3 regions of the Psychromonas sp. MME1 genome follow, and region 2 is predicted to be linked to each of the others. Evidence: predicted binding sites of a transcription regulator. Region 2 holds the regulator's gene; each other region holds the start of a gene.
The links. The regulator FliA, encoded in region 2, starts transcription of late flagellar genes. The targets are predictions, from matches to a motif close to CTAAAGNTNNNNNNNNNNNNGCCGATA.
Positions count from the first base shown of each region.

Region 1: AB2N10_RS15900 (DUF5610 domain-containing protein) is a predicted target of FliA. The motif match lies at 1,944-1,970, and genes of this name have one in related genera.
Region 3: AB2N10_RS07300 (VC2046/SO_2500 family protein) is a predicted target of FliA. The motif match lies at 1,946-1,972, and genes of this name have one in related genera.

Region 1 covers NZ_CP160906.1:3,476,646-3,479,927, forward strand. Annotated here, with positions in the region: gene greB (transcription elongation factor GreB) at 1-167, shown strand, start outside; gene AB2N10_RS15885 (DUF3461 family protein) at 305-688, shown strand; gene AB2N10_RS15890 (PilZ domain-containing protein) at 1,038-1,409, opposite strand; gene AB2N10_RS15895 (flagellar brake protein) at 1,409-1,789, opposite strand; gene AB2N10_RS15900 (DUF5610 domain-containing protein) at 2,065-2,553, shown strand; gene AB2N10_RS15905 (DUF5610 domain-containing protein) at 2,522-2,701, shown strand; gene AB2N10_RS15910 (hypothetical protein) at 2,775-3,092, opposite strand; gene epmB (EF-P beta-lysylation protein EpmB) at 3,134-3,282, opposite strand, start outside.
Region 2 covers NZ_CP160906.1:1,992,360-1,995,641, forward strand. Annotated here, with positions in the region: gene AB2N10_RS09065 (protein phosphatase CheZ) at 1-378, opposite strand, end outside; gene cheY (chemotaxis response regulator CheY) at 392-775, opposite strand; gene AB2N10_RS09075 (RNA polymerase sigma factor FliA) at 931-1,629, opposite strand; gene AB2N10_RS09080 (MinD/ParA family protein) at 1,630-2,499, opposite strand; gene flhF (flagellar biosynthesis protein FlhF) at 2,579-3,282, opposite strand, start outside.
Region 3 covers NZ_CP160906.1:1,585,321-1,588,602, forward strand. Annotated here, with positions in the region: gene purU (formyltetrahydrofolate deformylase) at 1-419, shown strand, start outside; gene AB2N10_RS07295 (DUF808 domain-containing protein) at 462-1,325, opposite strand; gene AB2N10_RS07300 (VC2046/SO_2500 family protein) at 1,375-1,911, opposite strand; tRNA gene AB2N10_RS07305 (tRNA-Tyr) at 2,036-2,119, shown strand; gene AB2N10_RS07310 (response regulator) at 2,273-3,282, shown strand, end outside.

The DNA of each region.
Region 1 (3,282 bases), 1.5 Mb from region 2:
ATGAAATTTATCAGCGTGGGGAGTTGCAGCAGCGTAAAGATTATATTTCAGTTGATAGCCCGATGGCTCGTGCACTATTAAAATGTGAAGTTGATGATGAGGCGATAGTTATAACACCCGCCGGTCGTGCTTGCTGGTATGTTAATAAAATTGAATATGATTTTTAAACGTTTTTAATTGTAAATTATTTGAACTGTCCGCTTACTATTTTTATCGGCATAACTTATTTCCTAATAACATAGGCTAAGCTTATGTTATTGCTAAGCTGAACTGGCTTGACTGGAATCCATGATAAGGATCTATTATGTATCAAAATTTACAAAGTATTGGCATAACAAATGTTGATGAAATTGAGCGTTATAGTATTCGTCAGGAAGGTGATAACGATATTTTAAAGATCTATTTTAAAAAAGATAAAGGAGCACATCAATTTTTCTCTCGTAGCGTTAAATTTAAATTTCCTAGGCAGCACAAAAAAATAAGCGCAGATCATGGGGGGCGTGGTTTTCGTAATGTATATGAAATAAATAGTTCACTACGTTACATTACTCAAGAGCTTGATACATTAACGGTACAGGTAAAAAGTGAAAAAGAGTTGAAACAACAAATATTAAACGATTTAAAACATTTACAGGCGGTTGTCGCAAGCAAAATAGCTGAGATAGAATCAAAACTCGATAAGTTATAATATTGATACAATGAAAGTATCACTTATACCAACTCCGGTAAGTATGTGATCTAAATTTTGCGTAGGAAAAACAGCTTAATTCAAGGCGTAATTTGACGTAAATGGTTATTCCCTTTGCGAAAATTACAACGCAGCAGTAAGTTGTTTTAACCAGTAAAATAGATCAGCTATTTATTGGAATTGGTATTATACCCATGCTACTTCAAGATGCAAAATCAACAGAAAAAGGGTGCCGAGATGTGAGGCATCAAATTTAAGTGTAGTTATTCTACATAGAGATTTTATAACAACGCAGATGGCTATAGTTATAGCCCTGACTTTATAGTTGATTGCTTATCAGGGCTGTAATTTACGGTGCAATTTCACTTTTCAATACGAATTTAGTGCCATTAAACTTCATATTACTAAGTAATATTTTCACGTGATCTTGGCCTGCTAGGTCGAATCTTAAACCGTATTTGGAGTAGTGAAGCGAGCTCTGTAAATTACATAGACGACCACTGAGCGATAGCTGATTTTGTTTTTTCTTCGGATCAGTAAAAATATCAATCGTGACTTCTTCACCAATCTCGATGTTTTTGGCTAAGGCTGAAATAATAAAACGACAGCCACCCTTAGATAGATCGCGTATTTCGGTTTCCACTTTTTTCCCGTTAACTGTTGCATACCCCGTTAAACTCACCTCATATCTCGGCTCTTTTCTTAATTGACGAAGTTTCATTACCCCTGAACAGAGATAATTATCATTGGAATAACACCACTGAGTATATGCATTATTTGGCTGCGAAATTGAATGATTCCCCCTTCGCCTTTTTGAGAAATTGCACGGACATTCATCAAAAATCCTTCTTGAAAAAAAGCATTTTTTTTGTCTTCAGAAATATTGGGAACTTCAAGTAGTATGAGGTTGTTAGAGTGATAACCTATAAATTTAGTTTTACTCATCAATTTCATGCCAACAGGTGTCATGATATTGATCGTAAATTCGCTACCATGGCTTATCATATCAATGCCATCGCTACTGTTAATGGTCGTTTCAACTCCTTTTTTAGGAGAAAGTGTGGAAACTAGCTGACTATCTAGCTGACTATCCTTGTCCAATGGTTGCTCCATTTATTCGCTCAATAACGATATTGTAGTTGTAAAAATTGCCATTAATAGTTGTTATTAGGATTAGTAACAGAGAATAGGTTGTTTGGCAAACGAAGATTAATGCCGTTATTTTTTTGTATGGTATAAAATATAAAGATGCAGATTAAAGTTTTGCTTAATTTGGTCGATATATAAACAAAATAGGTATTGTATTAATTTATCATCGAAGTGCTCTATTTTGTTGGGCATTACTTATTATTCAATCGTTATAAAGAGGGCGTGTTATGGTTTCTTCAATCAATTCTAATGCTTCTTTCGGCCAAGCGGTAAGTACCCTGGCGAAAGAAAATGGTAATAAAGATCACGCTTCCCTCGATAAACATGTATCAGAGAATGCTAAGTCTGATAAAGCGCAAAAAATAGATCCATCTGCAATTGCGATTAATAAAAAACAGCTCAATGCCGCTATTTTGCAATCATCTTTGCAATTTAATGAGACTATCGCCAATAGACCCAATACCTTAGTTTTAAAAGCGGCTTTGCAGGGTATTAACGACGTATTGAAAAATATGGGGGTCGAGAATACGGTTGAAGATACCTATCAAAAATCTGACATTGATTTTAGTCCCGAAGCGACCGCGGAGCGTATCCTTTCGTTTAGTACGCAGTTTTTCTCGGCTTACCAAGGGCAGCATCCTGAAATGGATGAGCAGGAAGCGAAACGTTCTTTTGTTGAGCTTATTGGGGGGGGGGATAGATCAAGGTTTTTCTGAAGCCCGGGATGTCCTAGGGGGGTTAAAAGTATTAGAAGGAGAAATTGCCGATAATATTGACAAAACTTACGAGATTATTCAAAAGGGATTAGAGGATTTTCTTAAAGGCCCCGATGATGCAGAGCAGGTTGAGGAAAAAGCCGAGTAGTAGCTATATTGACGGTGGTTTGTTGACCCGTTACTTGCAGTAACGGGATTCGTTTAAAATGGGGAACGAGCGATTAAGCTTTTAGATTCTCTTTAAATGCATTGAGAGTTTTAAAAAGTAACTCAATTTTGACCACAATTGCAGGGAGCAGTGTTTTAAAATGGTCTTCATTATCTGTTTGAATCTCCTGTAGATTTGCCGCTAACTCCTCGACATAGGGGAGAAAGGTGGTGGAATGATTTTTAAAATCACTATCCGCACTAAAAATTTGTGCAAAAGCGGCTTTATCTTGCTTGCGCAGCAATTCAAGTTGTTTATCGGCATCAACGGCTTTGTGATAAATTATTTTTATATTCTCTTTTAACTGCTCAAGTACGCGTTTTTTAGACATTTTTGATCCTATTGATGGTTATTTACTCGGAAATGATTTCATTATAGCGAATCAATAACCGTTTTACTTGGCTGACCTGCAATTTCTCGACTTAGTCTAGGTACTAAATAACCTGGCAAGGCGATACTCATCTCTTTCATTAAATGTTGTGCACTTTTTTCTTCTATATCAAAATGGCTAGCACCCTGTA
Region 2 (3,282 bases):
ACCTTGCCAATTTGGACTGATTTTTTCAAGTGAAGCAATCATTTTATCGGCAATGGGTAGACAAGAATCAACTGCATCCATCGTTTTATTGGCTGCGTTATCGGTCATTTCAATAACGTAATTTAAACAATCTTTAGCATCAGGAAGCTCATGGTCAGCTAAATCAATTAACCTAGTGTCCTCTTGAAAACTAACTAATGTATCATGCAGTTCTCTTGTTAATTCACCTACTTTATCAAACACAAAATCTTTGTTTATGGTACTAAGAGTTACATTTTCAACAATTTTATTTGCAGCATCTATATCGTCAGCTTCTAGATGAGCAACAACAGCTCTAGCTTGTTCAATAGAGAGTAGCGGCATCAATGGGTTCGCCATAGCGATTTCCTTTTTAACCTAATCGCTCAAATACTTTATCTAACTTCTCTTTTAGCGTACCCGCAGTAAAAGGTTTCACGATATAACCATTTACGCCCGCTTGAGCCGCTTCAATAATTTGTTCACGTTTCGCTTCAGCCGTCACCATTAAAACAGGTAAGTGTTTCAAGTTGGGGTCTTTGCGAATCTCTTTTAACAAGTCGATTCCTTGCATAATTGGCATATTCCAATCAGTTACAACGAATTCAAAGCCGCCTTCTTTAAGCATAGGTAAAGCCGTGCTTCCATCATCAGCTTCAAATGTGTTTGTAAAACCAAGGTCTCGTAGTAAATTCTTGATAATTCTTCTCATTGTTGAAAAATCGTCAACAATTAGCACTTTCATATTTCTGTCCAAAACATTCCCCTAAGTAAAAAATATTTTTATTTATCTACTACAAATAAATAAAAGCAAATATAAAAAAAAATGAGCGTAATAGCCTGTCATTTCTTTATTTGTTAATGCAACTGTGATGTATCTCTTAGTAATCGAAGAGCATGTCTAGCAACTCACTAAGCAATTAGCGCTTTTGCTTTCAAGCGGTGTAGTGCTTGGCTATGAATTTGGCTTACTCTAGACTCACTCACATCGAGTACTAAACCAATTTCTTTTAAGTTTAACTCTTCATCATAATATAAGGATAATACTAATGCTTCTCGTTCAGGAAGCTGTTTTATCAACTCCACGAGCTTGCTTGAAAATTGATTTTCACTGACAGCATCAAAAACAGTATCACTACTTTCTTCCCCATGCACTTCATCACAATCAGAAATATCTTCATAGGCAACTAATCTAGCACAATTTACATCCTGCAACATTTGTTGATAATCAATAAGTGATATACCTAACTCTTTTGCAACTTCACTGTCCTTTGCATCTTGACCAGTACGTTTTTCAACCGCGTTGATTGCAGCCGCTATTTCACGACTGTTTTTATGCACTGAACGCGGTACCCAATCGCCTTTACGTATTTCATCTAACATTGCACCACGTATCCGGATACCTGCAAAAGTTTCAAAACTTGCGCCCTTAGAGGCATCAAAATTTCTCGCAGCTTCCAATAAACCAATCATACCAGATTGCAGCAAATCATCGATCAGCACGGTAGCAGGCAACCTAGCATTAAGATGATAAGCTATTTTTTTTACTAGTTCAGAATGGCGGTCAATGAGATCTGAAGTATTATTGTAATAGCCCTGTGCTTTTATCACTTATGGCAACTCGCTTATTTTAGCATTATCATTGAGTAACAATTTTTCAATAAAGAACTCCAAGTGTCCGCCGGGTTGATTCGGGATAGGCCAATCACAAACTCGATTTGCTAATGCCTTTAATGCTAATGATGCAGGTGTTTTAGGGTATGCTTCAACAACCACTTTTTGCTTACGCACCGCTTGGCGAACATTGCCATCAAATGGGATACAAGCAACAAGCTCTAAGGAAGCATCGAGGAAACGATCCGTTACGCGCGTCAATTTAGTGAATAGGTCTTGCCCTTCTCGTAAGCTACGAACCATATTGGCAACAATTTTAAAACGATAAACGCCATTTTGTTTACTTAAAATTTTAATCAGTGCATAGGCATCTGTAATTGATGTAGGTTCATCACAAACCACCATGATCACATCCTGCGCCGCTTGAGCAAAACTGACAACCATATTGGAAATACCGGCGGCGGTGTCGATCAGAAGAATATCGATCGGAGTTTGTAAAGAGCTGAAGGCTTGAATCAGCCCAGCATGCTCAACATCAGACAATTCAACCATTGACTGTGTTCCAGATGTCGCAGGAACAATCATGACCCCATCCGGACCTTCCACAATCACTTCATCAAGGGTGCATTCACCAGATAAGACATGCGATAAATTTTTGGTGACGCGAATACCAAGTAGCACATCGACATTTGCCAGACCTAAATCGGCATCTAGAATTAAAACTCGTTTGCCTCGTTGCGCAAGTGATACAGCAAGATTCAAAGTAACATTCGTTTTACCCACGCCGCCTTTACCACCGGTAACGGCAATTACTTTTACTTGATTATTTGTCATTCTTCTTAAGCCACTTGCTTGATCTGAAATCATCATATTACTCATTATTTATTAACTTATTTTATACGATAAAGGTTTGCTATTACCTTTATTGCTAATTATAACAAAAAATTTAATCGCTAAAGTTATCAAACCACTGCTGTTGCTGCTGTGTGAATAACTCGTTCATCATCTCTAATGTTTGCGTGATTAAACTTTCCGTTTTTGCTATTTCAATATCTTCAGGCACTCGCTGCCCCGTTGTCACATAACTAATAGGTAGCGCATGCTCCATGGTAACACTCAGCACTTCACCTAAACCGACACTTTCATCGACTTTTGTTAAGATACAACCAGAAAGTTTAATTCGTTTAAAATGTAATAAAGCTTCTTCAATAACACGCCGTTGAGATGTAGATGATATAACTAAATAGCTATGGATATTGACCCGACTATTACGCATTAACGTATCAAGTTGTTCCGATAATCGTACATCTCGTTGCCCCATCCCAGCTGTGTCAATAAGTACTAAACGCTTTTCTCTGAATTGATACAATATCTCTGAAAGCTCATCGGCATCTTTTGCAACCCGTATCGCACAGCCCATTATTTTAGCATAGGTTGCTAATTGCTCATGAGCCCCTATACGATAAGTATCAGTAGTAATTAATGCAACCTGTTCAGCACCATATTTCATGGCAAATTGCGCTGCAAGTTTGGCAATGGTGGTTGTTTTTCCAACCCCAGTTGGCCCCAAAAGCGCAATGGCTCCTCCCTGCGCTAAAATTTCATTATTACCTACTTTTAATTTTTCTTGCAATAATGCTTGTATATAAT
Region 3 (3,282 bases), 410 kb from region 2:
TATCACGTGAAGAGCATGAACAAAAAGTATTAGATGCGATAGCGCCTTATACTCCTGATTATGTGATTTTAGCTAAATATATGCGCATTTTAACGCCTAAATTTGTTGAACAATATAGTAATAAATTGATTAATATACACCACTCATTTTTACCTGCATTTATCGGTGCGAAACCCTATCAACAAGCATTCGACCGTGGCGTAAAAATTATTGGTGCAACGGCCCATTTTGTTAATAATGACTTAGATGAAGGGCCAATCATCACCCAAGATGTCGCCCATATTGATCATGCTTACAGCGCAGAAGACCTCGCTAAAACAGGGCGAGATGTTGAACGCTCAGTATTAAGTAAAGCCCTACAACAAGTATTAAATGATAAAGTGTTCGTCTACGCAAACCGTACGGTTGTTTTTGAATAGTATGGCAATAAAAGCATTAATAGGTTTTACAATTAACGTCTATTAATGCTTACCCCGAATCTTAGCAATACCCTTCTCGACCATTAACGTTATTAGTCCAACCATAAGCCCTACCAATAATTCAGCTAACATCGTCGGCATAAATAATAAATAATCAGCAATAGCATGCACATTGTGCACAAATATGCCTCCGGCAACGAGTAACATAGCTAACGTACCGACAATAGTTAATAGGCGAATAACTTTCGGTAATGCCGCAACAAGTAACTCACCGATAAATTTTAAAAGGTTATTTTTCTGCTCTGCTAACGCTATTAATTTAAAGCCGACATCATCCATGCGAACCAAAAGTGCCACAAAGCCATAAACACCCACTGTCGCCAACAGAGCCACAAATGAAACAACAATAATTTGTAATATTAAAGGCTCTTGCATGACTGTACCGAGGGCTAAAACGATAATTTCAATGGAGAGAATAAAGTCAGTCAGTATCGCTGATTTTATTTTTTTTGCTTCATAATTCAAAAAATCTTGGTCATCTTCGAGTATGGTGTTGATCGGCCGACTCTCTTTTTTTTGAAGATACTCAAATATTTTCTCTGCACCTTCAAAGGCAAGATATATCCCTCCTACCATTAAAATAGGGATAATCAGCCAATTAGCAAAGGCACTCAATAGAAAAGCAACGGGTAAAATGATCAATTTATTACGTAAAGAGCCCTTCGCTATTGCCCATAACACAGGCAACTCTCTGCTTGAAGAAAATCCAGATGCTTTTTCAGCCCCCACAGCCAAGTCATCACCCAATACACCCGCGGTTTTTTTAGTCGCGACTTTACTCATCATTGCCGCATCATCTAACAAAGCAGCAATATCATCAAACACAGCAAAAAAACCCGTTGCCATTATTCTTCCTCAAAAATATGAAATAGCGCGTAGACCATTCCATTAACCATTACATATAGTTCACTTTAATTGGTTTATTATCTAAATCCAATTCTTGATAGCGATTCATGAGCTCATTTGTGACACCGGTTGAGGTGAATTGAATAGACGAATTGCCTAATGAGGCAGAAAGGCGCTGCTGTGCAACTAAGGATATATTATCAACAATGTCATCACTAAATTCACCTTGCTCAGGGCGAGCTAGCAGTGCTTCATTATGCAATAATTGCTTTAAACGAATTGTACGAAAATGGTTATTATGTAAATCAGCATTCATATTACATGCTTGCTCAAGGGTAACACCTCCGTTAACAAGGGGTTGAGCAGGAGGAAGTTGAAACTGTTGGCGTAACGATGCGGTTGTCTCTAAAGCCACTTCTTTTTTTGCCGCTAAATCAAATTGTGCAAAATCTCTTGCGTCATCGGATAAAAAACTGAGTAACAAATTAAATTTGTCACGCGTGCCATTGTGTACAGCAGCATTTAATTGCTGCCCTAATTGCCACTCATTTATCAATAAATTGTTATCTAGCTGTTTACTATTCATACATTTTCATTGTTTTATCTCCGATATAAAGTGTTATCGGCAACAAACTGATTTTATTTAATGTTTTTTTATTTTTTTAACTTCACATGCCTCTATTATCTGCTATTATTGCCCGCGAAATAACGGAGGGGTTCCCGAGTGGCCAAAGGGAGCAGATTGTAAATCTGCCGCGTAAGCTTCGGTGGTTCGAATCCACCTCCCTCCACCATTTCACTCCCCTGAAAGTCTTTCCCTTCATAGAATATTTGTTTTACTATACAAAGTACGTAAAATAATCGTTTTGCACTACATCCTAGCTTATTATTATCTACAATTAAGTACATTACGCTCATTCTCAAATAAAAGTGAAGATCAATAAACAATGTTTAATTATAAAGACAAAAATATTTTAATTGTTGATGATCAAAAAGCATTCCATATCATGCTGCGTAATATGCTCACTAATCAGGGGGCTAGTGCACAAAAGATTTCCTTTGCTGAAAATGCTGAAGGCGCTGTGAAATTAGCAGAGAAAAAAACTTTTGACCTATTTCTTGTGGATTACAATTTAGGGTCGGGCAAAAATGGCGTACAACTTATTGATTTTCTACGTCAAAAAGAGTTAATCACCAATCATGCAATATGTTTTATTATCACCGGTGATAATAATAAAGGGATGGTACTTACCGCGCTTGAAAAGTCACCCGATGATTATTTAATGAAGCCCTTTTCTCAAACACAACTACTTAATCGACTGCGTAAAGCCGCACAAAAAAAAGAGGTAGTCGTTGATATTTTTGATGCCTTACAAAAACAAGAATATTCACAGGCCATTGCATTATGCAAAGAAAAAATTAATCAAAGCGCTGATTACAGAAAATTATGTAAAGCCCTCTTAGCTGATATCTACATAGAAATAGAGAAATACGAAGATGCAGAACGAATTCTTAAACCGCTCGTAGAAAACAGACCACTAATAAGAGCGAGCATCAGTTTAGGTAAAGCTTATTATTTACAGGATAAGCTATCAGAGGCGATTAATTTATTAAACATAGTAATACAAAATTCCCCCTTACAGATAGAAGCCTATCAGTGGCTATCACGCACCTATAAAAAAAATGGTGAACTAGAGAAAGCGCTAGCAACACTTAGCTATGCTGCTAGTATAACCAATCATAGTATTGAACGGCATCAAGAAGTGGCTATCTTAGCCAATGAAATGAACGAGCATAAACTCGTGATCAGTAGTTATTCGGCGATTTTACAACTGAGTCGTAACTCTTTTTACCCAAATCCTTGTCACCTCGCTAACTATATCCGTTGTATTCTTGAGTATGCTCTTTCCGAAGATGATTTAATTGATCGAAAAATCATTTTAAAACAAGTCAGCTC